One region of the Pseudactinotalea sp. Z1739 genome, then DNA from elsewhere that is predicted to be linked to it. Evidence: predicted binding sites of a transcription regulator. Region 1 holds the regulator's gene; the other holds the start of a gene.
What was found. Region 1 encodes HspR, which represses chaperone genes until heat shock. Its sites were predicted from a motif close to AAGTTGAGTCNNNNNGACTCAACTT; they were not measured.
Positions count from the first base shown of each region.

Region 2: a site for HspR is predicted at 5,213-5,237, ahead of clpB (ATP-dependent chaperone ClpB). Genes of this name have one in related genera too.

Region 1 is NZ_JBMPQA010000012.1:2,791-14,576, forward strand. It holds gene ACO0LV_RS14735 (prolyl oligopeptidase family serine peptidase) at 110-2,167, shown strand; gene ACO0LV_RS14740 (LLM class F420-dependent oxidoreductase) at 2,279-3,148, opposite strand; gene ACO0LV_RS14745 (TetR/AcrR family transcriptional regulator) at 3,193-3,852, shown strand; gene ACO0LV_RS14750 (PH domain-containing protein) at 3,962-4,438, shown strand; gene ACO0LV_RS14755 (PH domain-containing protein) at 4,456-6,141, shown strand; gene ACO0LV_RS14760 (pyridoxine/pyridoxamine 5'-phosphate oxidase) at 6,146-6,790, opposite strand; gene ACO0LV_RS14765 (DUF4282 domain-containing protein) at 6,790-7,332, opposite strand; gene ACO0LV_RS14770 (heat shock protein transcriptional repressor HspR) at 7,568-7,990, opposite strand; gene ACO0LV_RS14775 (DnaJ C-terminal domain-containing protein) at 7,992-9,020, opposite strand; gene ACO0LV_RS14780 (nucleotide exchange factor GrpE) at 9,093-9,728, opposite strand; gene dnaK (molecular chaperone DnaK) at 9,725-11,608, opposite strand.
Region 2 is NZ_JBMPQA010000003.1:361,033-372,818, reverse strand. It holds gene ACO0LV_RS06165 (DUF222 domain-containing protein) at 1-85, opposite strand, end outside; gene ACO0LV_RS06160 (LppM family (lipo)protein) at 461-1,138, opposite strand; gene ACO0LV_RS06155 (phosphoketolase family protein) at 1,169-3,667, opposite strand; gene ACO0LV_RS06150 (sensory rhodopsin transducer) at 3,797-4,174, opposite strand; gene ACO0LV_RS06145 (D-arabinono-1,4-lactone oxidase) at 4,171-4,683, opposite strand; gene ACO0LV_RS06140 (hypothetical protein) at 4,598-5,068, opposite strand; gene clpB (ATP-dependent chaperone ClpB) at 5,290-7,887, shown strand; gene ACO0LV_RS06130 (septum formation family protein) at 7,912-8,463, opposite strand; gene ACO0LV_RS06125 (J domain-containing protein) at 8,597-9,559, shown strand; gene ACO0LV_RS06120 (hypothetical protein) at 9,570-10,406, opposite strand; gene ACO0LV_RS06115 (exodeoxyribonuclease III) at 10,472-11,257, opposite strand; gene pyrE (orotate phosphoribosyltransferase) at 11,297-11,786, shown strand, end outside.

The sequences.
Region 1 (11,786 bases):
GGTGCGCCGCCCGGCCTCCGGTGCGCCGGCCCCCGGTTGGTCTGCTGTCCCGGCAGCCCTTGCTGTGCCATGTCATATGCCGCAGCGGTTAGGCTGTCCGGACACCGAAATGCATACCGAGAGGACCGTCGTGACCGACACCCGCATCTGGCTCGAGGACGTCGAAGGTAGCGAGGCCCTGGACTGGGTTCGCGCCCGCAACGCGGAGAAGGCCGCGGATCTGGCCGCCACCCCGGAGTTCGCCCGCGCCAAGGATCGCATCACCGCGATCCTGGACTCCGACGACAAGATCCCTGAGGTCTCCAAGATCGGTGAGTACTACTACAACTTCTGGAAGGACGCCCAGCACGAGCGCGGCATCTGGCGGCGCACCACGCTGGAGTCCTACCGCACCGAGAACCCGGACTGGGAGACGGTTCTGGATGTGGACGCCCTGAACGAGGCAGAGGGAGAGAACTGGGTCTGGCACGGCGTCGGCGTGCTACCCGGTGCCGACCAGGAGTATCGCCTGGCGATGATCCACCTGTCCCGCGGCGGCGCCGACGCCGACGTGTCCCGGGAGTTCGACCTGCACACCCGCCAGTTCATCGAGAACGGCTTCTTCCGTCCCGAGTCCAAGGGCGGCACCTCCTGGATCGATGAGGACACCCTGTTCGTCCACACCGACACCGGGGAGGGCACCATGACCTCCTCCGGCTACCCGCGGATCACCCGCCGTTGGCGCCGCGGCACCCCGATGGAGCAGGCCGAGATCATCTTCGAGGGCGAGCACGACGACATGTCGGTCGCCGCGATGCACGACTCCACTCCGGGCTTCGAGCGCGACTTCGTGGTGCGGGCGCTGGCGTTCTACAACGCCGAACTCCACCTGCTGGACGGAACCGAACTGCGCCGGATCGAGGTACCCAACTCAGCCGAGATCATGGTGCACCGCGAGTGGCTGGCGATCGAACTGCGGAAGGACTGGACCCCGGCCGGGACCACCTACTCCGGCGGCTCCCTGCTGGTAACCGACTTCGATGACTTCATGGCCGGCTCGCGTGAGTTCCAGGTGCTCTACTCCCCCACTCCGTCCACCTCGTTGATCGGTGCCACCTGGACCCGACACCACCTGATACTGAACATCCTGGATGACGTCAAGCACCGGCTCGAGGTGCACACCCCGGGACCGAATGGCACCTTCACCTCCGAACCCTTCACCGGTGCCGAGGACGACGCTGTCGGCACGGTCCGCGTCGGCGCGGTCGATCCCAAACGCAGCGACGACCTGTGGCTGGTCACCACCGACTTTCTCACCCCGACCACGCTCTGGCTCGCCCGGGCGGACGGAGAGCCGGAGAAGCTCAAGTCGATGCCGGCGTTCTTCGACGCCGCCGGCCTGGTGGCCGAGCAGCACTTCACCACCTCCGACGACGGAACCCGGGTGCCGTACTTCCTGGTGCGCCGGGAGGATCTCACCTTCGACGGCACCGCGCCGACGCTGATGTACGGCTACGGCGGTTACGAGATCCCGATGCTGCCGAACTACAACGCCGCATTGGGCACCGCGTGGTTGGCGGAGGGCGGGGTGTATGTCTTGACCAACATCCGCGGTGGCGGGGAGTACGGCCCGGCTTGGCACCAGGCCGCGATGCGGGAGAACCGGCACCTGGCCTACCAGGACATGGCGGCCATCGCCCGCGACCTGGTCGAGCGCGGCGTCACCTCGCACAACCGGATCGGCGTGCAGGGCGGATCCAACGGTGGTCTGCTCACCGGGAACATGCTGGTGCACTACCCGGAACTCTTCGGCGCGATCGTCATCCAGGTGCCGCTGCTGGACATGGAGCGCTACCACCTGCTGCTGGCCGGCGCGTCCTGGATCGCGGAGTTCGGTGACCCGGAGGTCCCCGAGGACTGGGAGTTCCTGCGCACCTTCTCCCCGTACCACCTGTTCGAGCCCGACGCGCAGTACCCTCCGGTGCTGTTCACCACCTCCACCCGCGATGACCGGGTGCACCCCGGGCACGCCCGCAAGATGGCGGACCTGATGATCGAGGCGGGCAAGGACGTGACCTACTACGAGAACATCGAAGGCGGTCACGGCGGAGCGGCCACGAACGCCCAGGCCGCCCACATGCAGGCACTGGTCTACCGCTTCCTGGCCGAGCGCCTCGGCCTGAACTGAGCCCGGCCGCTGCCCGGGCGCCTGCGAGCGGGTCGAGGACGGTCACGGGCCCGGGCGAGCCGGGTGGCTCAGCGCCGCCCGGCGTCGGCGGCCGGCCCGCTCGGCGGACCGCTAGGCGCCGTTGACCTCGTCGCGCCAGGCGATCCAGCGCTCGAAGCCGGTCATGTCGTAGTCCGGGCCGGAGGTGCCCAGGGTGAACAGGCGCACGCCCTGGGCGCGCAGCGCTTCCCCTGACTCAGCCGGTTCGGGCAGCGTGTTCCCGTCCCGGCCGCGGGGGCCGGCGCCCGCAGAGACCTCGATCTCACCCATGTCCCGGCCCACGGCGTCGCAGTGCGCCCGCAGCACCGAGAGCTTGTGGTCCAGTTCCGCACCCGTGGCGAAGGAGTGCCAGATGTCGGCGTGCTCGGCCACCATGCGCAGCGTCTTCTTCTCCCCGGCGCCACCGATCAGCAGCGGCATCGACCCGGCAGGGGCGGGATTGAGCACGTCCAGCCGGTGCCGGATCCGGGGTAGCGCCTCGCCCAGTGCATCCAAGCGGGTGCCGGGGGTGCCGAACTCGTACCCGTAGGCCTCGTAGTCCTTCGCGAACCAACCGGCACCCAGACCCAGGATCAACCGACCACCGCTGATGTGGTCGACCGTGCGGGCCATGTCCGCAAGCAGGTCCGGGTTCCGGTAGGAGTTGCACGCGACCAGGGCACCCAGCTGGATGCTGGAGGTCTGCTCCGCCCACGCACCGAGCATGGTCCAGCACTCGAAGTGCTTGCCATCGGGGTCACCGTTGAGGGGGAAGAAGTGGTCCCAGTTGAACGCAACGTCGACTCCGATGTCCTCGGCGCGGCGTACCGCGTCGCGGATCGCGGCGTAGTCGGCGTGCTGGGGCTGGATCTGCACGGCGATGCGCACCGGACGCTGCTGTGCCGTCGTCGGGCTCTGTGCGGGCGTCGGGTTCTGGGCGGTGCCAGGGCTCTGTTCGGTCATGAAAAGCATTGTGGCAGTCAGGCCGATCGGTCTATTCTGCATCCATGCGGTCAGAAGCCAGGGCGAACGGCCGACAACGGTCCTTCATCGAGCAGGCACGTCGGGCCCAGATCGTCCGGGCCGCGATCGAAACCGTGGCCGAGACCGGGTACTCCGGGGCCTCGCTGTCCCGGATCGCGCGGCGCGCCGGCATCAGCAAGAGCGTGATCTCCTATCACTTCGCCGGCAAGGACGACCTGCTCACCCAGGTGGTGACCGACTTCTTCGCTGACACCGAGGCTCACATGCGCTCCGAGCTCGCGGAGGCGAGGACTGCCACCGACCTGATCCGCACCTGGGTCAGCGCTCAGGTCGACTACTTCGCCCGGCATCGCGCTCAGTTCCTGGCCATGACCGAGATCGTGATGAACCATCGCGACGCCGCGGGCGTGCGGCCGTTCCTGGAGGTGATCTCCGGGGAGGTCGAGGCGATCAGCCGCATCCTCACCGACGGTCGGCGGGCCGGGGAGTTCCGCGACTTCGACGTCACCGACGTCGCCGTCATCATCATCCGCGCCACCGAGGGTGTGCTCGGGGCCTGGATGGCCGACGAGCACACCGACCTCGATGCCCAGACCGCAGCCCTGATCGACTTCATCGACCACGCCATCCGGAACCAGCCACCGCCGAACCCACCACCTCACCACGCCACCCAGGGGGCCTGACATCACCGGTACACCGGACCCGAACGAGCCGGACGCCAACACCAACGCCGCCGCCAGTACTCCTGGCACCACCGGCGACGACCCCGACGAACGCCCGGTACCGCGCCAGTTGCGCCCACCGCAGCACCGGCTTGAACGCTCGGTCACCACGTTGTGGATCCTGCAGGCGCTGGTCTTCCCCGGCCTGCTGCTGGCCGGTTCGATCGTGGCTTACGTGCTGTGGGAAGCGGCCCGGCCGTGGCTGATCGCCGCGATCATCATCTCCGCACTGGGGACGTTGGTGAGCGTCGCCGTGGAGCCCTGGTGGCGCTTCGCGGTGCACCGCTGGGAGGTCACCGACGAAGCCGTCTACGCACGCAGCGGGTGGGTCGTGAAGGAGTGGCGGGTCGCGCCGATCTCCCGCATCCAGACCGTGGACTCCGTCCGTGGACCCTTCGAGCAGCTGCTGGGGCTGGCCACGCTGCGTGTCACCACCGCCTCATCCTCGGGGGCCATCGAGATCAACGGCCTGGACGCCGACGTGGCAGCCGACGTCGCCGAGCGCCTGACCCTGATCACCGAGCGCACCCCGGGGGATGCCACATGAGCGGCGAGGAGATCCGCGTGGACGACACGACCCGGGCCGACATCTCCGGCGACGTGGCCGCCAGCACCGAGCCACTGGTGCAGACCGACGCACCCTGGCAGCGTCTGCACTCCCGGATGATCTGGGTGGACGCGTTGCAAACGGTCATCTCCCTGGCGCCGGGCATCGTGGCGATCACGGTGTTCGACGTCGAGGCCGACATGAGCAGCATGTGGCCGTTCGTGGCGATCGCGGTCTTCGGCGTCCTCGGGGCCATCAGCGACGCGCTGCGCTGGGTCTTCACCCGCTACCGGGTCAGCGAGGACTACGTCGAACGGCGCACCGGTGTGCTGGTGCGCCAGTACCGTTCGGTACGCCGAGACCGGATCCGATCGGTCGACGTCGAGGCCCGGCTGCGACACCGGCTGTCCGGGCTGCGCATCGTGCGGATCGGCGCCGGGCAGCAGAGCGCCGCCGGGGAGGCCGCCTTCGACCTGGACGCCGTGCTGGCAGCAGACGCCGAGCAACTGCAGCGCATCCTGCTGCGGGACCGCCGTCGACCCTCGAGCGGCACCGTCGCGGCGGGGCGGACCCCGCAGTCACCAGACGACGGCGACCACCAGGTGGCCGAGATCGACATCCAGGTGGAGGCCGAGTCCACAGACGCCGGCAGCCAGGGCAGCGACGATCCCATGCCAGAGCGGGCACCGCAGATCCTCAGCCGGCTGCAGCCGCGATGGGTGCTCTACAACCTGTTCAACATCTGGGCCCTGGTGCTGGCCGCCGGAGTGCTATGGGGCGGTTTCTGGCTCGCGGCGACGTTCAACCTCGACGTACTCAGTTACGGCCGGAACCTGGTGGCATGGGACGGTCTGGATTGGGCCGGCCGGACCGCGATCGCGGTGGGCGTGGTGGCGATGGTCGGTGTGCTGGGCATGGCGATCACGTTCTTCACCTCGCACTGGAGGTTCGAACTCTCCCGGGTGTTCGGTGCCGAGACCACCATGCTGCGCACCCGCCAGGGCCTGTTCCACACCAAGGAGGTGAACCGGGACGAGGGCCGGATCCGGGGCGTGGCGATCGCCGAACCGTTGCTGTGGCGCTGGCTCGGTGTCACCGACACCACCGTGATCACCACCGGGTTGGACGCATGGTCCTCCTCGGATCCGACCACGATTCTGCCGCGGGGTCCGCGCGCGGTGGCCTGCCGGGTCAGCGGCGAGGTGCTGCAGACCGACGTCAATCCGATCACCACCCCGTTGCAGTCGCACCCGGGTGCGGCGTTGCGGCGCCGGTTGTGGTGGGCGCTGGCGACCGCGGCGATCGTGACCGGTGTGCTGTGGTGGCTGGCGCGGACCGACGTCATCGGATTCGGATGGATCTGGACAGGAGCGGTGCAGCTGCCCTTCGCCGTCGGCGCGGCGCTGGTCGCCTACCGCGCCCTCGGACACACGATCGCGGGCGCGTATGTGGTGATGCGTTCGGGGCTGCTCAGCCGGTACACCACCGCGCTGCAGCGCGATGCGGTGAGCACCGTCGCCGTGAGCGAGTCGTTGTTGCAGCGACGACTCGGGCTGCGCACCGTATCCGCGATGACCGCTGCGGGCGATGGTGCCTACGACGCGCCGGACGTGCCGGCGGACTCGGCTGCGGAGTTGGCGAACCTCGCCTCCGACGGTCTGCTCGAACCGTTCCTGGTGCCCCCGGGCCGGCCCGCGGACTGACGGGTCAGGGCCAGCGCAGCCCGCTGGTCCAGGCTCCGTCCGCAGCGGTGTAGCGCAGCCGGATCTGGCCGCGGTCAGTGGTGGCCTGCCAGAACTCCACCCACTCCGGCCGAATCGCGTAGGCGGCCCAGTGCGGGGCCACCAGGTCCGGGTCGGCCTCGACCTCGGCCAGTGATTGCGCATAGGCGTCCCAGTACTCCTGCCGCGAACCCAGCGGCTGGCTCTGCGCACCGGTGAGGCATGCGGCCCGCGAACCGGGTGGCCGCGCCAGGAAGTCCGCGGCACCGGCCTCGGCGGACAGTCGCCCCACCCCACCCTGTACCCGCACCTGACGGCCCATGGCGGGCCAGAAGAAGGTCAGTGCAGCATAGGGGTTGGCCGCCATGTCCTGACCCTTGGGGCTGGTGGACTGGGTGGCGAAGACCCAACCACGCTCGTGCAGGTCCCTGAGGATCAGGGTGCGCCCACTCACCCGGCCGCGATCACCGGCAGTGGACAGCACCGCAGCGTGCGGCATCGGCACCCCGGCCCCCGTGGCCTCGCGCAGCCATGCGGTGAACAGGGTGATCGGGTCGGTTGGGGCGCTGCCGGGGTCGAATTCCGGCAGCGGGCCGGCAAACGTCGGCAGCGCCCGCAACCATTGGCGCATCAGAGACGTTGCAGCAGTTGCTCAGTGTTCTTGGCGGCCTGCACCGCCGCCACGATCGCCTCCAGCGAGACCCGGATCAGGATCAGGTAGAGCAGCGCCAGCAGCCCACCCAGGATCATCGTGGCGAATCCGGCGCCGACGCTGGCCGAGAAACTCGCGATGACCGCGAACAGGTATCCGATCCCGAAGGCGACCAGGAGCAGGATGAACAGCACCTTCACCACGGATTCGGCGATGTAGCGCTTGAAGGTGAAGTCGAAGAGATTGGCGAAGAAGTTCCCGCTCTGCTGCTGCTCATAGCCCTGGACCCACCCAGGGGCGCCCGGGCCTCCAGGTGCGCCGGGACCTGCAGGTCCTCCCGGGCCGGCGCCGTATCCGGCGGCCGGGGGCTGGTAGCTCTGCCCCGGAGGCGGTCCCTGGTAGCCACCACCCTGGGGCTGCTGTGCCCCCGGCTGCGGCGGGACTGACTGGTGACCGCCGGGCGGGGGCGGCGGCATGTTCGGGTTCTGCGGCTGGCTGGCGTTGCCGTAGTTGTCAGTCACAAGGACTCCTAGTTTCTTGGTGGTCGGCGGCGCGTGCCGAACTCGCAGGTCGCACACGCCTTGTCGTTCCGAAGCGTAGTAGAGCGACCGGCCGCCTGACTGCGGATCGCGACGGGCAGGGGTGCCCATCGACCGGTCCGCGACCCACGGCGAGGATGCCCGCCAAGGTGGAGTCGCCGAAGCAGGACAGGCACCCCGGGGCCGGGATGGCACCGGAAGGACGCCGCCGGTCGCCTCAGCGCAGTGGTCGCCACAGCACCAACGCGCGCCGGGAGTCCTCACCGGCGCGTTGGCGGGCACGCTGTCCCAGCGGAAGGGCGACGACGTCCCCGGTGGCGCTCGCGGTGAACACCCGGCGATGACCGGTGCTGACCCCGAGCAGGCGCTGGACCTCGGCGACCAGGCGCTCGTTCCGCTCGGTCAGTTCCAGAATGCGTTTGATCCCGGCCAGGTTGACGCCCTCGTCCTGGGAGAGTCGCTGGACCTCCCGGAGCATGTCGACGTCACGTTCGGAGTAGCGCCGCCCCCGCCCTGGGGTGCGGCGGGGGACCACGATCCCCAGGCGGTCATACTGGCGCAGCGTCTGCGGGTGCATGCCCGCCAGTTCCGCGGCTGCGGAGATCGCCAGCCGTGGGGTGGTGTAGTGAGCGCCTGGCATGTCATGCCCTTGCCGCATCCGCCAGGCCGGCGCGCGGGTCGGTGTCATCGCTTGCGGCGACGAACGTGTCCAACGCCGACTTGGCCTGCTTGGACAGGTTCCTCGGGACGGCGACCTGCACCGTGACGATCAGGTCACCGGTGCTCTTCGCCGTCTTCACGCCCTTGCCCTTGACCCGCAACCGGGCCCCGGACTGGGTGCCGGCCGGGACCTTCAGCCGCACGGTGTCCCCGGACAGGGTCGGCACCGAGATCGTGGCGCCCTCCACCGCCTCCGGGAAGGTGATCGGCACGGTGATGGTCAGGTTGTTCCCGCTGATCCCGAACACCGGGTGCGGGTCGACGTGCACGGTGACCACGAGGTCACCGGGTGCGCCGCCGCCGATGCCGGGCTGGCCCTTTCCGGCCAGGCGGATCTTCTGCCCGTCCCGCACCCCGGCGGGGATGCGCACGTTCATCGAACGTCCGCGCTCCATGGTCAGGGTGACCGTGGAGCCCTCCACCGCGGTCCGGAAGGGCAGGTGCGCGGAGGTGGTGATGTCGCCACCTTTCTGGCCACCGAACCCGAAACCGGATCGCCCGCCGCCGGGCTGCGGCCCCGCACCACCACCGAACAGTCCCCCGAGCAGGTCGTCCAGGTCCGGACCACCGGCACCGCCGGCGCCCCCGGGTCCACCGCTGGAGTAGCGCACCCGTGGCCCACCGGCCCCGCCACCGGCGAACATGCCGTTGAACAGGTCCTCGAAACCGCTGGCCCCGGCGCCGCCGGGGCCGGAGGCGAACCGCGGTCCGCCTCCGGCCATGGCGCGGAGCGCGTCGTACTGCTTGCGTTGCTCAGTATCGGAGAGCACCGCGTAGGCCTCGCCGATCTCCTTGAACTTTTGCTCCGCGGCAGCGTCACCCGGGTTCTGGTCGGGGTGCCACTTGCGGGCCAGTTTGCGGTAGGCCTTCTTCACCGCAGCCGCGTCGGCGTCCTTGGACACCCCGAGCGTGCGGTAGAAATCCTTCTCCAGCCAGTCCTGTCCGCTCATGGCACCTCACCTCCCTGGTTCATTGTCGCGCGCAATCTCATGCGCCGTTTGGTCTCGTGCGAGCGGTCGAGTTCACTGCGGCCCGGACACCGCCACCCGGGCCGGTCGGACCACCCGATCGCCCACGCGATACCCGGGCTGCAACACGGTCGCGATCGTATTCTCGGTCGCTTCCTCGCTGTGCTCGTGCATCAGGGCCTCGTGCACCTCCGGGTCGAACGGCTCACCGACGGCGCCGAAGCGTTCCACGCCGTACTTCCCGGCGAGACTGGACTCCAGCTTCTCGGCGATCGCACCGAACGGGCCGGACAGTTCCTCGTGCTCACGTGCCGCGGCGATGTCGTCCAGCACCGGGATCAAGGTCTCGACCACGTCTGCCACGCCCAAACTCTGCGCGGCCTCCACCTCCGCGCGGGAACGGCGCACGTAGTTGTTGAACCGCTGGTCCAGGTTGTACAGGTCCGCCTTGGCGCGTTGCAGTTGGTCGAACAGATCCGCCGCCTCCGCCTTGGCTTCGGCCACCGGGTCGGGCTCGGCTGGGGACTCGACGTCGGACGCCTCCGGGGCGCCCCCGGCCGGGGCGCCGTCGGGGGAGACGGCGCCCGGCTCGGCGGCTTCCGGCATCTCCTCGCGGCGCTGACCGGTCTCGGGGTCGATGCGCCGCTTATCGCGAATCACCGGCTTACCCTCGAACTCGGACTCGCTCACTTGGATTCCTCGTCCTCGTCCACGATCTCGGCGTCGACGATGTCCTCATCCTCGGCTGCGCCCGGACCCTGGCCCTCCGTGGGGCCCGTGTCGCCACCGGCCTCACCGGCCGCACCCGACTCCGACTGCTGCTGGGCGTAGAGGGCCTCACCGATCTTCTGGCTGGCGGTGGACAGTTCGGTCTGGGCGGTCTTGATCGCCTCGATGTCCTCGCCCTCCAGGGCCTTCTTCAGTTCGTCGACCTTGCCCTTGACCTCGCTGGAAACGTCCTCGGGGAGTTCCTCGGCGTTGTCGGTGAGCAGCCGCTCGGTGGAGTAGGCCAGTTGCTCGGCACTGTTGCGGGTGTCGGCCTCCTCACGGCGCTTGGCGTCCTCGGCCGCGTGGGCCTCGGCCTCCTTGACCATCCGGTCGATCTCCTCCTCCGGCAGCGCCGAGCCACCGGTGATGGTCATCGACTGCTCGGTGCCGGTACCCCGGTCCTTGGCCGAGACGTGCACGATGCCGTTGGCGTCGATGTCGAAGGTGACCTCGATCTGCGGCATACCCCGGGGAGCCGGGGCGATTCCGGTGAGTTCGAAGGTGCCCAGCGGCTTGTTGTCGCTGGTGAACTCACGCTCACCCTGGAACACTTGGATCGCCACCGAGGGCTGGTTGTCCTCGGCGGTGGAGAACACCTCGCTGCGCTTGGTCGGGATCGCGGTGTTGCGCTCGATCAACTTGGTCATCACCCCGCCCTTGGTCTCGATGCCCAGGGACAGTGGGGTGACGTCGATCAGCAGCACGTCGGTGCGGTCCCCCTTGATGACGCCGGCCTGCAGGGCGGCGCCCACAGCCACGACCTCATCGGGGTTCACGCCCTTGTTGGGCTCGCGGCCACCGGTGAGTTGCTTGACCACCTCGGTCACGGCCGGCATCCGGGTGGAACCACCCACGAGCACCACGTGGTCGATCTCGGAGAGGTCGATCCCGGCATCCTTGATGACGTTGTGGAAGGGGGTCTTGGTCCGGTCGAGCAGGTCGGAGGTCATGTCCTCGAACTGCGCGCGGGTCAGGCGCTCGTCCAGGTGGATCGGGCCGTTCTCGCTCATCGACAGGTACTGCAGCGAGATGTTCGTCGAGGTGGCGCTGGACAGTTCCTTCTTGGCCTGTTCGGCGGCCTCACGCAGACGCTGCAGGGCGATCTTGTCCTTGGACAGGTCCACCCCGGAGGAACTCTTGACCTGGTTCACCAACCAGTCGACGATCCGCTGGTCCCAGTCGTCACCGCCGAGTCGGTTGTCGCCGTTGGTGGCGCGCACCTGGATGGTGGAGAAGTCGTCCTCGTCCTTGCCGACTTCCAGCAGGGAGACGTCGAAGGTTCCGCCACCGAGGTCGAAGACGAGGATGAGCTCGTCCTCCTTGCCCTTCTCCAGCCCGTAGGCCAGGGCGGCGGCGGTGGGCTCGTTGACGATCCGCAGCACGTTCAGGCCTGCGACCTGTCCGGCGTCCTTGGTGGCCTGCCGCTCGGCGTCGTTGAAGTAGGCGGGCACGGTGATGACCGCGTCGGTGACCGGCTCACCCAGGTAGGACTCGGCGTCCTTCTTCAACTTGCCCAGCACCCGCGCGGAGATCTCCTGCGCGGTGTAGGTCTTGTCGTCGATGTCGATCGACCAGTCGGTGCCCATGCTGCGCTTGACCGAGGTGACCGTGCGGTCGACGTTGGTGACGGCTTGGCGCTTGGCGATCTCGCCGACCAGCACCTCACCGGTCTTGGAGAACGCGACCACCGAGGGGGTGGTCCGGGCGCCCTCTGCGTTGGCGATGACGGTGGGTTCGCCACCCTCGAGAACCGACACCACCGAGTTCGTGGTGCCCAGGTCGATACCGACCGCTCGTGCCATGGTGATTGCTCCTTCCCGGCCTGTGGGCCGGCGATTGATTCGGGGACGTTCGTGGCGCTGGTGAGCCTCGGAAGGTTCACGGTTGAGTCGTGCGCACTCAAGATTCACCTGCCCGGATTCCGTTGTCAAACCCAGATCGAAGAACTTGAGTCTATTAGGCTCAACTATGCGCGAGGGT
Region 2 (11,786 bases), on a different contig from region 1:
CGGCAGCCATCTCCCCAACGACCGAAGCGACCTGAGCCAACGCGGCCGGCGCCTGGATCATCGGTGGGACCTGGGTGATGGACATGAGTCGAACCTACAACCCACCTCCGACAAACGTTCGAATCACTCCGGCGCTGTGGATAGCTACGCGGGTACACCCGGCCTGGGGATAACTGTGCAGTTGAACGCTCGGGTGAGAGACCGGGAGGTCGCCGACGCCCGCCTCAGGGCTCTCGTCATCGGACTCGGCCACCGACCCCCGCCTCAGGGCTCTCGTCATCGGGCTCGGCCACCGACGCCGGACAGGACGCGTGCACCCAGTCGAGCAGGGTTGAGGTAGCCACTCGGGCCACAAGGCCCGGTCCCCCCAGAGGCCGGCCCTTCCTCCATCCTCACAGCACACCGAGTACCGTTCGCTGCACGGGTCGGCTGCCCGCCCGGGCCGGTCACCTACGGCAAGTCAGTGCTGCTCGCCCGCTGCCTGTCGCCGTCGTCGGCTGATGACGAGCCAGAGGCCGGTCCCCACCAGCAGCAGCCCGAACAGCAGCACCGGAACCGGAACCGGTAGGGAGAAGCCGCTGCCTGCGGTGGTGGCGAAGAGCGTGTCATCACCGGGCTCCAGGTCCCAGGAGACGGTGCGGCCCACCAGGGTGCCGTCGTGGTCGGTGACAGCCTCCGGGAACGTCACCGACAAGTCGATCAACCACGGCGTGGCGACCTGATCGTCCCCCTCGGCGCCGTCCGGTGCGGTGAGGTCGAGGTCACCGAACCGCCCGGCCACGATGTGTCCGTCCTCCTCGGCGGCGACGATCAGTGCGCCGGAGGTGGACTCCTCGATCCGCTCGATCGGCACGTCCGTCAGCGTCAACGTGGCCCCGATGTACTCGCCGTCCTCGAACGGCTCCGCGGCGATGCCGGCATCCGGGGCCGCGGCGATCTCCTCGTCCAGGATGCGCTGCAGCGCGTAGGGATCCTGACCATTGGCCTCGGCCCAGGCCTGGCTGACGGCGACCACAACGTCACCGGACAGGGTGTCATCGGTGCTGATGGTCACCCCGCCGTCCAGCCGCACGCAGCCGGTGAGCACCACGAGCGCGAGCAGGACTGCGCCTACCGGGCGCCAGATCCGCGAAGTCATTCCTCGAGTGTGCCATCGTGCGGCGACGGCTCAGCCGTGGTCCGCGCCGGTATCGGTCGCAGCCGCTTGGGCGTTCGAGCCGGAGACGGTGCCCGAGTCGGCCGCGTCCGGCCACACCCAGTCGGCTACCTCGGGGATGTCCACACCGTGGTCGCGGGTGTACTGCCGGGCCTTCAGGCGGGCATCGCCCATCTCCTGGCGCAATCCGGCGTACCGGCTGCCCAACTGCGGCACCCGGTCGATCACGTCCATCACCAGGTGGTAGCGGTCCAAGTCGTTGAGCATCACCATGTCGAACGGTGTCGTGGTGGTGCCCTCCTCCTTGTATCCGCGCACGTGCAGGTTCGGGTGGTTCGTGCGCCGGTAGGTCAGTCGATGGATCAGCCACGGGTAGCCGTGGTAGGCGAAGAGGATCGGCTTGTCCTTGGTGAACACCGTGTCGAAGTCGCGGTCGGACATCCCGTGCGAGTGCTCCCGGTCATCCTGCAGGCGCATCAGGTCCACCACGTTCACCACCCGCACCTTCAGGTCCGGCAGGTACTCGCGCAGCAGGCCGGCCGCAGCCAGGGTCTCGATGGTGGGAATGTCCCCGGCGCAGGCCAGCACCACGTCCGGGTCCTGCCCTTCCACCTCGGAGCCGGCCCAGTCCCACACGCCCACGCCGCGGGCGCAGTGGGCGATCGCGGCCTCCATGTCCAGCCACTGCGGACCGGGTTGCTTGCCGGCCACCACCACGTTGACGAAGTCCCGGGTGCCCAGGATCCGGTCGTAGACGCTCAGCAACGTGTTCGCGTCCGGTGGCAGGTACACCCGTACCACCTCCGCCTTCTTGTTCATCACATGGTCGATGAAGCCGGGGTCCTGGTGGGAGAAGCCGTTGTGGTCCTGGCGCCACACGTGCGAGGACAGCAGGTAGTTCAGCGACGGTATCGGTGCCCGCCACGGGATCTCCTGGGTGACCTTGAGCCACTTGGCGTGTTGGTTGAACATCGAGTCGACGATGTGGATGAACGCCTCGTAGGAGTTCAGCATCCCGTGCCGGCCGCTCAGCAGGTAGCCCTCCAGCCATCCCTGGCACATGTGCTCCGACAGCATCTCCACCACCCGGCCGCTGGGTGCCAGATCATCGTCCTCATCGATGTCGCGGTACTCGGCGTTCCACTGCTTCGCGGTGACGTCGTAGACCCCCGACAACCGGTTCGAGGCCGTCTCGTCCGGGCCGAAGATGCGGAAGTTGTCCGGGTTGGCCCGGATCACCTCGGTCAGCCACCGTCCCAGCACCTTGGTGGGCTCATCGATGCGCGCGCCGGGGGCGGGAACGTCGACGGCGAAATCGCGGTGATCGGGCAGGCGCAGGTCGCGTAGCAGGAGCCCGCCGTTGGCATGGGGGTTGCCGCTCATCCGTCGTCGCCCCTGCGGGCAGAGGCCGGTGATGTCCGACGACGGAGCACCGTCATCGTCGAACAGGTCGCCCGGGTGGTACGAACGCAGCCATTCCTCGAGCAGACGCAGGTGCTCGTCGTCGTCGCGGGCCTTCGCCAGGGGCACCTGGTGGGAACGCCAGGATCCCTCGACCACGTTGCCGTCGACCGTGACCGGTCCGGTCCATCCCTTGGGCGTGCGCAGAATGATCATCGGCCACGCGGGCCGGGCCTCATCACCGTCGGCGGCGCGGGCCTTGATGTCGGCGATCTCATCGAGCACGCCGTCGAGGAGTTCGGCGTAGCGGCGGTGCGTGTCGGCGACCGGTTCGTCATCGAACCCGGCGGTGAACAGGTGCGGGTTGTGTCCGTATCCGCGCATCAGCTCCAACAGTTCGGTCTCCCCGATGCGGTCCAGCACGGTCGGGTTGGCGATCTTGAAACCGTTGAGGTGCAGGATCGGCAGCACCACCCCGTCGGTGCGCGGGTTGAGGAACTTGTTGCCGTGCCAACTGGTGGCCAGTGGTCCGGTCTCGGCCTCACCGTCGCCGACGACGGTGACCACCAGCAGATCGGGGTTGTCGAATGCGGCGCCGTAGGCATGGGAGAGCGAATAGCCCAACTCGCCGCCCTCGTTGATCGACCCGGGAACATCGGCAGCGACGTGACTGGGCACCCCGCCGGGGAAGGAGAACTGCTTGAACAACCGGCGCATGCCCTCGGTGTCCTGGGTGACGTCGGAGTAGGCCTCGGTCCAGGTGCCCTCCAGGTAGGAGGCGGACACCAGAGCAGGCCCGCCGTGACCGGGACCGGTGACGTAGATGGCGTCCAGGGCCCGGTCGATGATGGCGCGGTTCATGTGCGCGTAGGTGAACGTCAGGCCCGGGGTGGTGCCCCAGTGGCCGAGCAGCCGCGGCTTGATGTGCTCGGGTTGCAACGGCTCGTCCAGGAGCGGGTTGGCCATCAGGTAGATCTGTCCGACCGAGAGGTAGTTGGCTGCCCGCCACCACCGGTGCAGGGTGTTCAGACTGTCCTCGTTCGCCTCCGTGGTGCTGCGGGGCCAGGCCGGAGCGGCAGGAGGTCGCGAGGTCTCAGCAGTGGTACCCATCTGTCCAGCGTGCACCGTGGCGCGCGGACGCGCCAGGGGGCGGCAGTACCCGGGGCCCTTGCAGCGTCTTGCGACGCCAGGGGGCGGAGGAACGCCGGGCCGTGGGATGCCGGGAGCGATCACTGGGCCCTAGCCGGTTCCGTACCCCTGCATCGCCGACACCGTCAGGCCGTCGCGACGGGTGTCGGTGCGCACCACCTGGGCGACCACCGGATGCTCGGTGCGCACGATCAACCCGTAGGGGACCCCCAGCGGAACCGGCGCCGGGTCGAACAGGTCGTTGATCCGCACATGTCGCACCCGCCGCGCGCCGACCGCCAGGGTGAACGGCCCCAAGGGGTCCCCATCGGCCCGCAGCACGTCGATCTCGGCGGTGACGTCCTGCGGCCCGGGGTTGAGCAGGCACAGTTCCTCACGGCTGGTGAACTCCGGTTCCGTCCCGGTGCCGGTGGCCGGGATGCATCCAGACGGGAAGACCCAGATGCGATGCCCCAGCTGCTCGGTCATGACTGGCCCCCGTTCGCGCCGTCCTGGTCCTGCTCCAGCAACGAACGCAGGTAGTCGTTCATCAGCACCCCGTCCGGGTCGTGCCGGCGCCGGATCGGCTGGAAGTGTTGCCACTGCGGGTACATCGGTGCCAGGTGGGCGGCCGTGCGGGAGTGCTTCTTGCCCCAGTGCGGGCGACCGCCGTAATCCAGCAGCAACGGTTCCATGTCCGCGAAGTAGGGGTCCTCGGGCAACTCGGCGTTGTGCAGCAGGGCGATGCTCATCGAGTCGTGCCCGGTGGCATTGGACAGCATCAGGTCATCGGCCGCGATGGTGCGCACCAGGACCCGCCAGGCCACGTGGTGACGGTGGCGGGGCTTGATGCGTTCCCGCACCGCCTGGAACGCGTCCATGCCGACCTCCAACGGGAACAGGTACTCCATCTCATCGAAGCGCAACGGGGGAACGGTCGGGATGATCTCGTGGCTGGGGCCGGTCTGTTCGGCGACCACGTGCGCGTCTGCAGGCATCACGGAGGCGGTGTGCCCGGGCAGGTTCAGCGTGCGCACCTTGACCTCGTCCCTGCGGGGGGTACGAGTAGATGTCGGCGTTGCGGTTGGTCAGGGACAACTCCAGGAAGTGGTCGATGGCCCACTCCGCACCCGCGCTCCACTCCAGGCGGCGCAGGTCGTACTCGGGGGTGGCGCGGATGGTCACCGCCGTCATCACCCCGATCGTGCCCAGCGACACCCCGATCGCCCGCAGCAGCGCATCCTCGGTGCGACCCGCGCCGGCCCCTGCCCTGGCGATGCCGTCGTCACCGCCGACCGGGCGGCTGCCCGGCGGTGGCGCGGTGGCCGGGGACGCGTCATCGTCGATCCCGAAGTCGAGCACCTCCCCGGTCCCGGTGACCATCCGCCCGCCGGCCAGGAGGGTGGACAGGTTGATACGCTATCCAGCGACACCAGGACGTCATCGGAGGCGATCAGCGGTGTGGAGGAATGCCCGCACCTGCCGGTGCCACGTGCGCCGGTGGCTTCAGGACGATGCCTGCCGGCCACCTTGAGCGGAATAGACTCAACTTCGCTGGAGTTGTCCCTTATGGACCCTGATACTGCTCGCGGAGGAAGCGAACTTTGGACACTCAACTCACCACCAAGTCCCAGGAGGCGCTGTCGGTAGCCGTCCGCAACGCCTCGGCCGCCGGTCACGCCCAGGTCGAGCCCGCCCACGTGCTGGCCGCCCTGCTCGCCCAGGAGGACGGGATCGCCGTCGCGCTGCTGAACGCCCTGGGGGTCGCTCCGGCCATGGTCGCCGGGCGCACCGAAGGTGTGCTCACGGGCATGCCCGCCGCCTCGGGATCCTCGGTCAACCAGCCCCAGGTGTCTCGCGGCCTGGCCACGGTGATGAAGACCGCCGGCGAGGAGGCCAAGGCGCTGGGGGATGAGTTCGTCTCCACCGAGCACCTGCTCATGGCCCTGGCGACCGACTCCGGCAACGCCGGTGAGGTGCTGCGTTCCATGGGTGCCAACCGCGACGCGCTGGCGGCCACGCTGCCGAACGTGCGGGGTTCGGCCCGGGTCACCACAGCAGACCCCGAGGGCACCTTCCAGGCCCTGGAGAAGTACGGCACCGACCTGACCGCCGCCGCTCAGGAGGGGCGGATCGACCCGATCATCGGGCGCGACACCGAGATCCGCCGGGTGGTGCAGGTGCTCAGCCGGCGCACGAAGAACAACCCCGTCCTCATCGGGGAGGCCGGCGTCGGGAAGACCGCCGTGGTGGAGGGCCTGGCCCAGCGGATGGTCGACGGCGACGTGCCCGCCTCCCTGCAGGGCAAGCGACTGATCTCCCTGGACCTGGGAGCGATGGTGGCCGGGGCGAAGTACCGCGGGGAGTTCGAGGAGCGCCTCAAGGCGGTGCTCGATGAGATCAAGGACTCCGACGGCGAGATCATCACGTTCATCGACGAGCTGCACACCGTGGTCGGTGCCGGCGCCACGGGTGGAGACTCCACCCTGGACGCGGGCAACATGCTCAAGCCGATGCTCGCCCGCGGAGAGTTGCGCATGGTCGGGGCCACCACGCTGGATGAGTACCGCGAGTCCATCGAGAAGGACGCCGCCCTGGAGCGCCGGTTCCAGCAGGTGTTCGTCGATGAGCCCTCGGTGCCGGACACGGTGGCGATCCTGCGCGGCATCGCGCCCAAGTACGAAGCCCACCACAAGGTGGAGATCGCCGATGGTGCCCTGGTGGCTGCGGCGTCGCTCTCGCACCGGTACATCACCGGACGGCAGCTGCCGGACAAGGCCATCGACCTGGTCGATGAGGCCGCCTCCCAACTCCGGATGGAACTGGACTCCTCCCCGATGGAGATCGATGAACTCCAGCGGGCCGTGACCCGCCTGGAGATGGAGGAGTCCTACCTCTCCGACGCCGACAACGACGAGGCCTCCGCCGAGCGACTCGCGCAGTTGCGCGCCGATCTGGCCGACCGCCGGGAGGAACTGGTGGCACTGACCACCCGGTGGGAGGCGGAGAAGGCCGGCCGCAACCGGGCCGGTGATCTGCGCGAGCGGCTGGATACGCTGCGCACCGAGGCGGCCCGCGCCGAGCGCGAGGGAGACCTGGAGACCGCCTCCCGGCTGCGTTACGGAGAGATCCCGGGCGTGGAACGCGAGATCGCCGAGGCCGAGGCCGAAGAGGCCGGCACCACCGAGCAGGCCCCGATGATCGCCGAGCGGGTGGGTCCCCAGGAGATCGCCGAGGTGGTCGCGGCCTGGACCGGGATCCCCACCGGCAAGCTGCTGGAGGGGGAGACCGAGAAACTGCTGCACATGGAGGAGGTCATCGGCCAGCGTCTGGTGGGCCAGCGCGACGCCATCGGAGCCGTCTCCGATGCGGTGCGCCGTTCCCGCGCTGGGGTGGCCGACCCCGACCGGCCCACCGGCTCGTTCCTGTTCCTCGGACCCACAGGTGTGGGTAAGACCGAACTGGCCAAGTCCCTGGCGGACTTCCTCTTCGACGACGAGCGCGCCATCGTGCGCATCGACATGAGCGAGTACTCCGAGAAGCACTCCGTGGCCCGCCTGGTCGGTGCCCCGCCCGGGTACGTGGGCTATGAGGAGGGTGGTCAGCTCACCGAGGCGGTGCGGCGCCGGCCCTACTCGGTGGTGCTGCTCGATGAGGTGGAGAAGGCCCACCCGGAGGTCTTCGACATCCTGCTGCAGGTGCTCGACGACGGGCGCCTGACCGACGGTCAGGGCCGCACCGTGGACTTCCGCAACACCATCCTGGTGCTCACCTCCAACCTGGGATCGCAGTTCCTGGTGGACCCGTCCCTGGACCCGGCGGCGAAGAAGGACTCGGTGATGACCGCCGTGCGGGCCTCGTTCAAGCCCGAGTTCCTCAACCGTCTCGATGAGATCGTCGTCTTCGACGCCCTGACCATCGATGAACTCGGCACCATCGTGGACCTGCAGGTGCGTCACCTGGCGGACCGTTTGGCCGACCGCCGGCTGCAGTTGGAGGTGACCCCCGCGGCGCGGGAGTGGCTGGCCCTGGAGGGCTACGATCCCGCCTACGGGGCCCGGCCGCTGCGCCGGCTCATTCAGCGTGAGATCGGCGACCCCCTGGCGAAGTTGCTGCTGGCCGGGGAGACGGTGGACGGGGATCGCGTCACGGTCGATCGCGCGCAGGAGACGAGCGCGGGCCTGGTGCTCACCAGCGACTGACCACGGCGGGCGATCGGTCGGACCTCACAGCGCTTGGGTGTGTAATTCCACGTCCCCGGCCGTGAAACTGCCGGTCAGGTGATGGTCCGGCTCAACCGTGAGCAGGCACCGCATCATGCGATCCCCCTCCTCCCAGGAATCGGAGGTGGGGGAGACGGTGTGGGTGCGCAGCGCCGCGGTGTCGACCTCCTCCGGGACCACCTGGTAGGAGACCGGCAGGCAGTGCTCCTCGGCCTGCCGGGCGTAAGCGTAGCGACTGTCGAACTCCGCGTCGGTGATCTCCTCGGTGGCCACCACCTCGGCCTGGTGCGGCGCCGCGCACGGGACCTGGCGCAACAGATCGTCGTGCACGTACTCCAACGACTCCAGGCACGCCCCCAGGGCTAACCGCGTCGCGGGCACATCGACCGCGGTATCGGTGTCACCGGGCGCGAGTTCGTCCTGCCCGCTGCGGGAGATCATGATGCCGGCGACCGCCGCCAGGGCGAGCACCGCCACGACCGCCACGACCGCCGCGGCGATCCGCGCTCGACGTCGTCCCTCGGTGCGCCCGGGTGCGTGCGACGGCGTGCTCATGGTCACGCACCCTATCGGCCGGTGCTGCCACGGCGGCAGCGCGGCGTCATCCCCGCGGCCGCGGGGACGGGGCGATGGAATGGGTGCCCACGCGGGTTAAGGTGTGCTGGTCCGTCTCCCGGAGGTTGCTGGCATGTCCGATCGACTCATGGGCAGAAGCGCCTATGAGGTGCTCGGGGTGTCCGCGCAGGCCTCCGATGCCGAACTCAAGCGCGCCTACCGCCGCATGATGCGCCAGTCCCATCCTGATCTGGGCGGGGACCCTGAGGTTTTCGCGGCCGTGCAGGCGGCCTGGGCGCAGGTGAGCAGCCCGCGGTTGCGCGCCGCGCATGACCAACGACGGCGGAGCTCACCCGCTGCCGGGCCGGAACCGGAGCAGCGGGTCTGGGCCGCCGGTACTGCGGGGCGATCCTCGGCCTCGCGTTCGGCACCGGCGCGGGCCCGATCCCACGGGCACCCCGGGGGGTGGTCCCGCCAGCAGTACCTGACGCTCGTCCGCGAATGGGTCGGGCGCGGCGTGGACCTGACCGACCCCTACGAGCCCGCCCTGGTGCGGCGCGCACCCCGGGAGATCCGCCACCTGCTGGCCGATGCGGTCGCCGAGGAGGCCACCGCCAAAGCGCTGGCCGACCTGGGCTCGGCGTTCACCGTCTGGCATGACGTGGCCACGACCAGAAGCCCCCGTTCGGCCGGCGCGGCCGGGCACAGCAAGATCGATCACATCGCGCTGGGGCCCACCGGGTTGTTCGCGATCCAGTCCGAGGACTGGGGCGCTCCGGTGCGGATGGGCACCCGCGACCTGCACAGCGAAGGGCTGGCCGAGCGGGAGCGGCCGATGAAGGACCTGGCCGGCCGGCTCCGGGCAGCGCGCTCCTGGGGGCTGCACTTCACCGCGCTGGTGGTGGTGCTGCCCGATGAGCACCTGGAGGCCGACATCGCGGTGGTGGGGCGCTCGTGGCGGCTGCGGCGGATGGTGGTGCGCAGCAGCGCGATCGCCGCACTGCTGCGCACCGGGGTACCGGGGGTGCCCGGGCTGGAGGCGGACGTGCTCTTCGACTGGCGCACGCGGCTGCACCGGTCGATCCACTTCGTCTGAGCCAGGACGGTCAGTTCACCAGGTCGCCCTCGAACGGCCCGGTGGCACCACGGGCAAGACACATCAGCTGGGTGTTGCCCTCTTGCCAACCCTCGCCGCTGGGAATCAGGTACCACGGCATCACCTGGACCTCGTCGGTGGGCAACGCCTCGACCTGGTCGGTGCAGACCTGGTCGGCCTGGGTCTCCAACTCCTCCTGCCCGGGAAAGTCACCGTCCAGGGTGTGGACCGAGATCACCTGGGCGATGTGGGTCTGCGCGCAGGGCACCACCCGCACATCACCCACCGGGCGGGCCGGGGGCAGCGTGAGTATGCAGTTGCCTTCGGCCAGGGTGGCCGAGGCGATCGTGCGCGGGGTGTCGGTGTCACCGGCCTGGGGGGTCTCGGTGAGGCGGTCGAACGTGCCGGTGAGTGCCAAGGTGATCACGGTCAGGATCCATCCGACCGTGAACAGCGCCCCCAGCACGATGGCGCTCATTGCCAGCGCCGGGCTGCGTCGTCGTCCGCCCTTGACGCGGGGGCGGGCCAGCAGGCCCAGCACCAGTCCGGGCAGGCCCAGCACCGAGGTGATCAGGCCGAGCACGGCGCGCGGCTCCAACTTCGCCTTGGGCATCTGCGGGAAGGTGAAGTGGCCGTAGTTGCCACTGGACTCCTGCATCGGCGGAGGTGCGGATCGCTGACCGTAGGGGCTCTGGCCGGGCGGGGCGGCGGGTTCGGCGGGGGGTGAGCCGGCCGGACCCCTGGGCACCGTGGGCACCGGCGGTGCTCCCGGGGGTGCTTCCCAGCGCTTCTGCCGCCGCTGGGCGCGGGACGGCTTGCCCGGTGGCGGCTGGGGCGGCTCGGTCATGGAGACACCCTAAACGCCGGTCGCGCCCGCTGGCTCACGCGGTGTGCCTGTCCGGGGGAGGTCGGTCAGGCATCCACCTCGATGATCACCGGCACATGGTCCGAGGCGCCCTTGCCCTTGCGTTCATCGCGGTCGATGGCGGCGCCCAGCACCCTCTCGGCCAGGGCGGGAGAGGCCAGGGCGAAGTCGATGCGCATGCCCTCGTTGCGGGGAAAGCGCAGGCGCTGGTAGTCCCAGTAGGTGTAGGCGCCGGGGGTGTGGCCGCGGGTGACCTCGACGAACCCGGCCTCCTGCAGTGATGCGAAGGCGTCCCGCTCCGGTGGGGAGACGTGGGTGGCGCCCTCGAAGACGGCGGTGTCCCAGACGTCCTCGTCCAGCGGTGCGACGTTGAAGTCCCCCAGGAGTGCGATCCGCGCGTCGCCATCCTGTTCCAGCCAGGTGGCGGCCTGGTGCCGAAGTGCCGCGAGCCAGTCCAGTTTGTACAGGTAGTGCGGGTCCACCAGGGTGCGCCCGTTGGGCACGTACAGGCTCCAGACGCGCACGCCGCCGCAGGTGGCGCCGAGCGCCCGGGCCTCGGCGGCCGGGGGGTCGCCCCAGGTGGGCTGCTCGGCGAAGTGGGTCTGCACGTCCGCCAGGCCCACCCGAGAGGCGATCGCGACGCCGTTCCACTGGTTCAGGCCGTGGAAGGCCACCTCGTAGCCGATCGCCTCGAAGTCCATCACCGGGAACTTCGCGTCGGCGACCTTGGTCTCCTGCATCGCCAGCACGTCAGCGCCGGTGCGTTGCAGCCAGGCGGTGACCCGGTCGAGCCGGGACCGGATGGAGTTGACGTTCCAGGTGGCGATTCTCATGCCGATCACCGTATCGCCAGGGCCGATACCCTGGATCGCGTGAACGACTCTCCCCTGGACCGACTGATCGAACTCGTGGCGGACCTGGCAGTGGTCCACGGTGAGGTCACGCTCAGCAGCGGCAAGAAGGCCGACTACTACGTGGACATGCGCCGGGCGACCCTGCATCACGAAGCCGCCCCGCTGATCGGGCACCTGCTGCTGGACCGGTTGGAGGAGGCCGGGATGGGTGTGGCTGAGGTGGACGCCGTGGGCGGGCCCACGATGGGCGCTGACCCGGTGGTTTCGGCCGTGCAGCACGCCGCGGCCAGCCGGGGCCTGTCCCTGGATGCGTTCCTGGTGCGTAAGGAAGCCAAGGAGCATGGAATGCGCAGGCAGGTGGAGGGGCCCGATGTCGGGGGCCGGCGGGTGGTGATCCTGGAGGACACCTCCACCACCGGGAACTCGCCGTTGTTCGCCGCTCGGGTAGCCCGTGAGCACGGCGCGCAGGTGGTCGGCGTGGCGACCGTGGTGGACCGGGACACCGGGG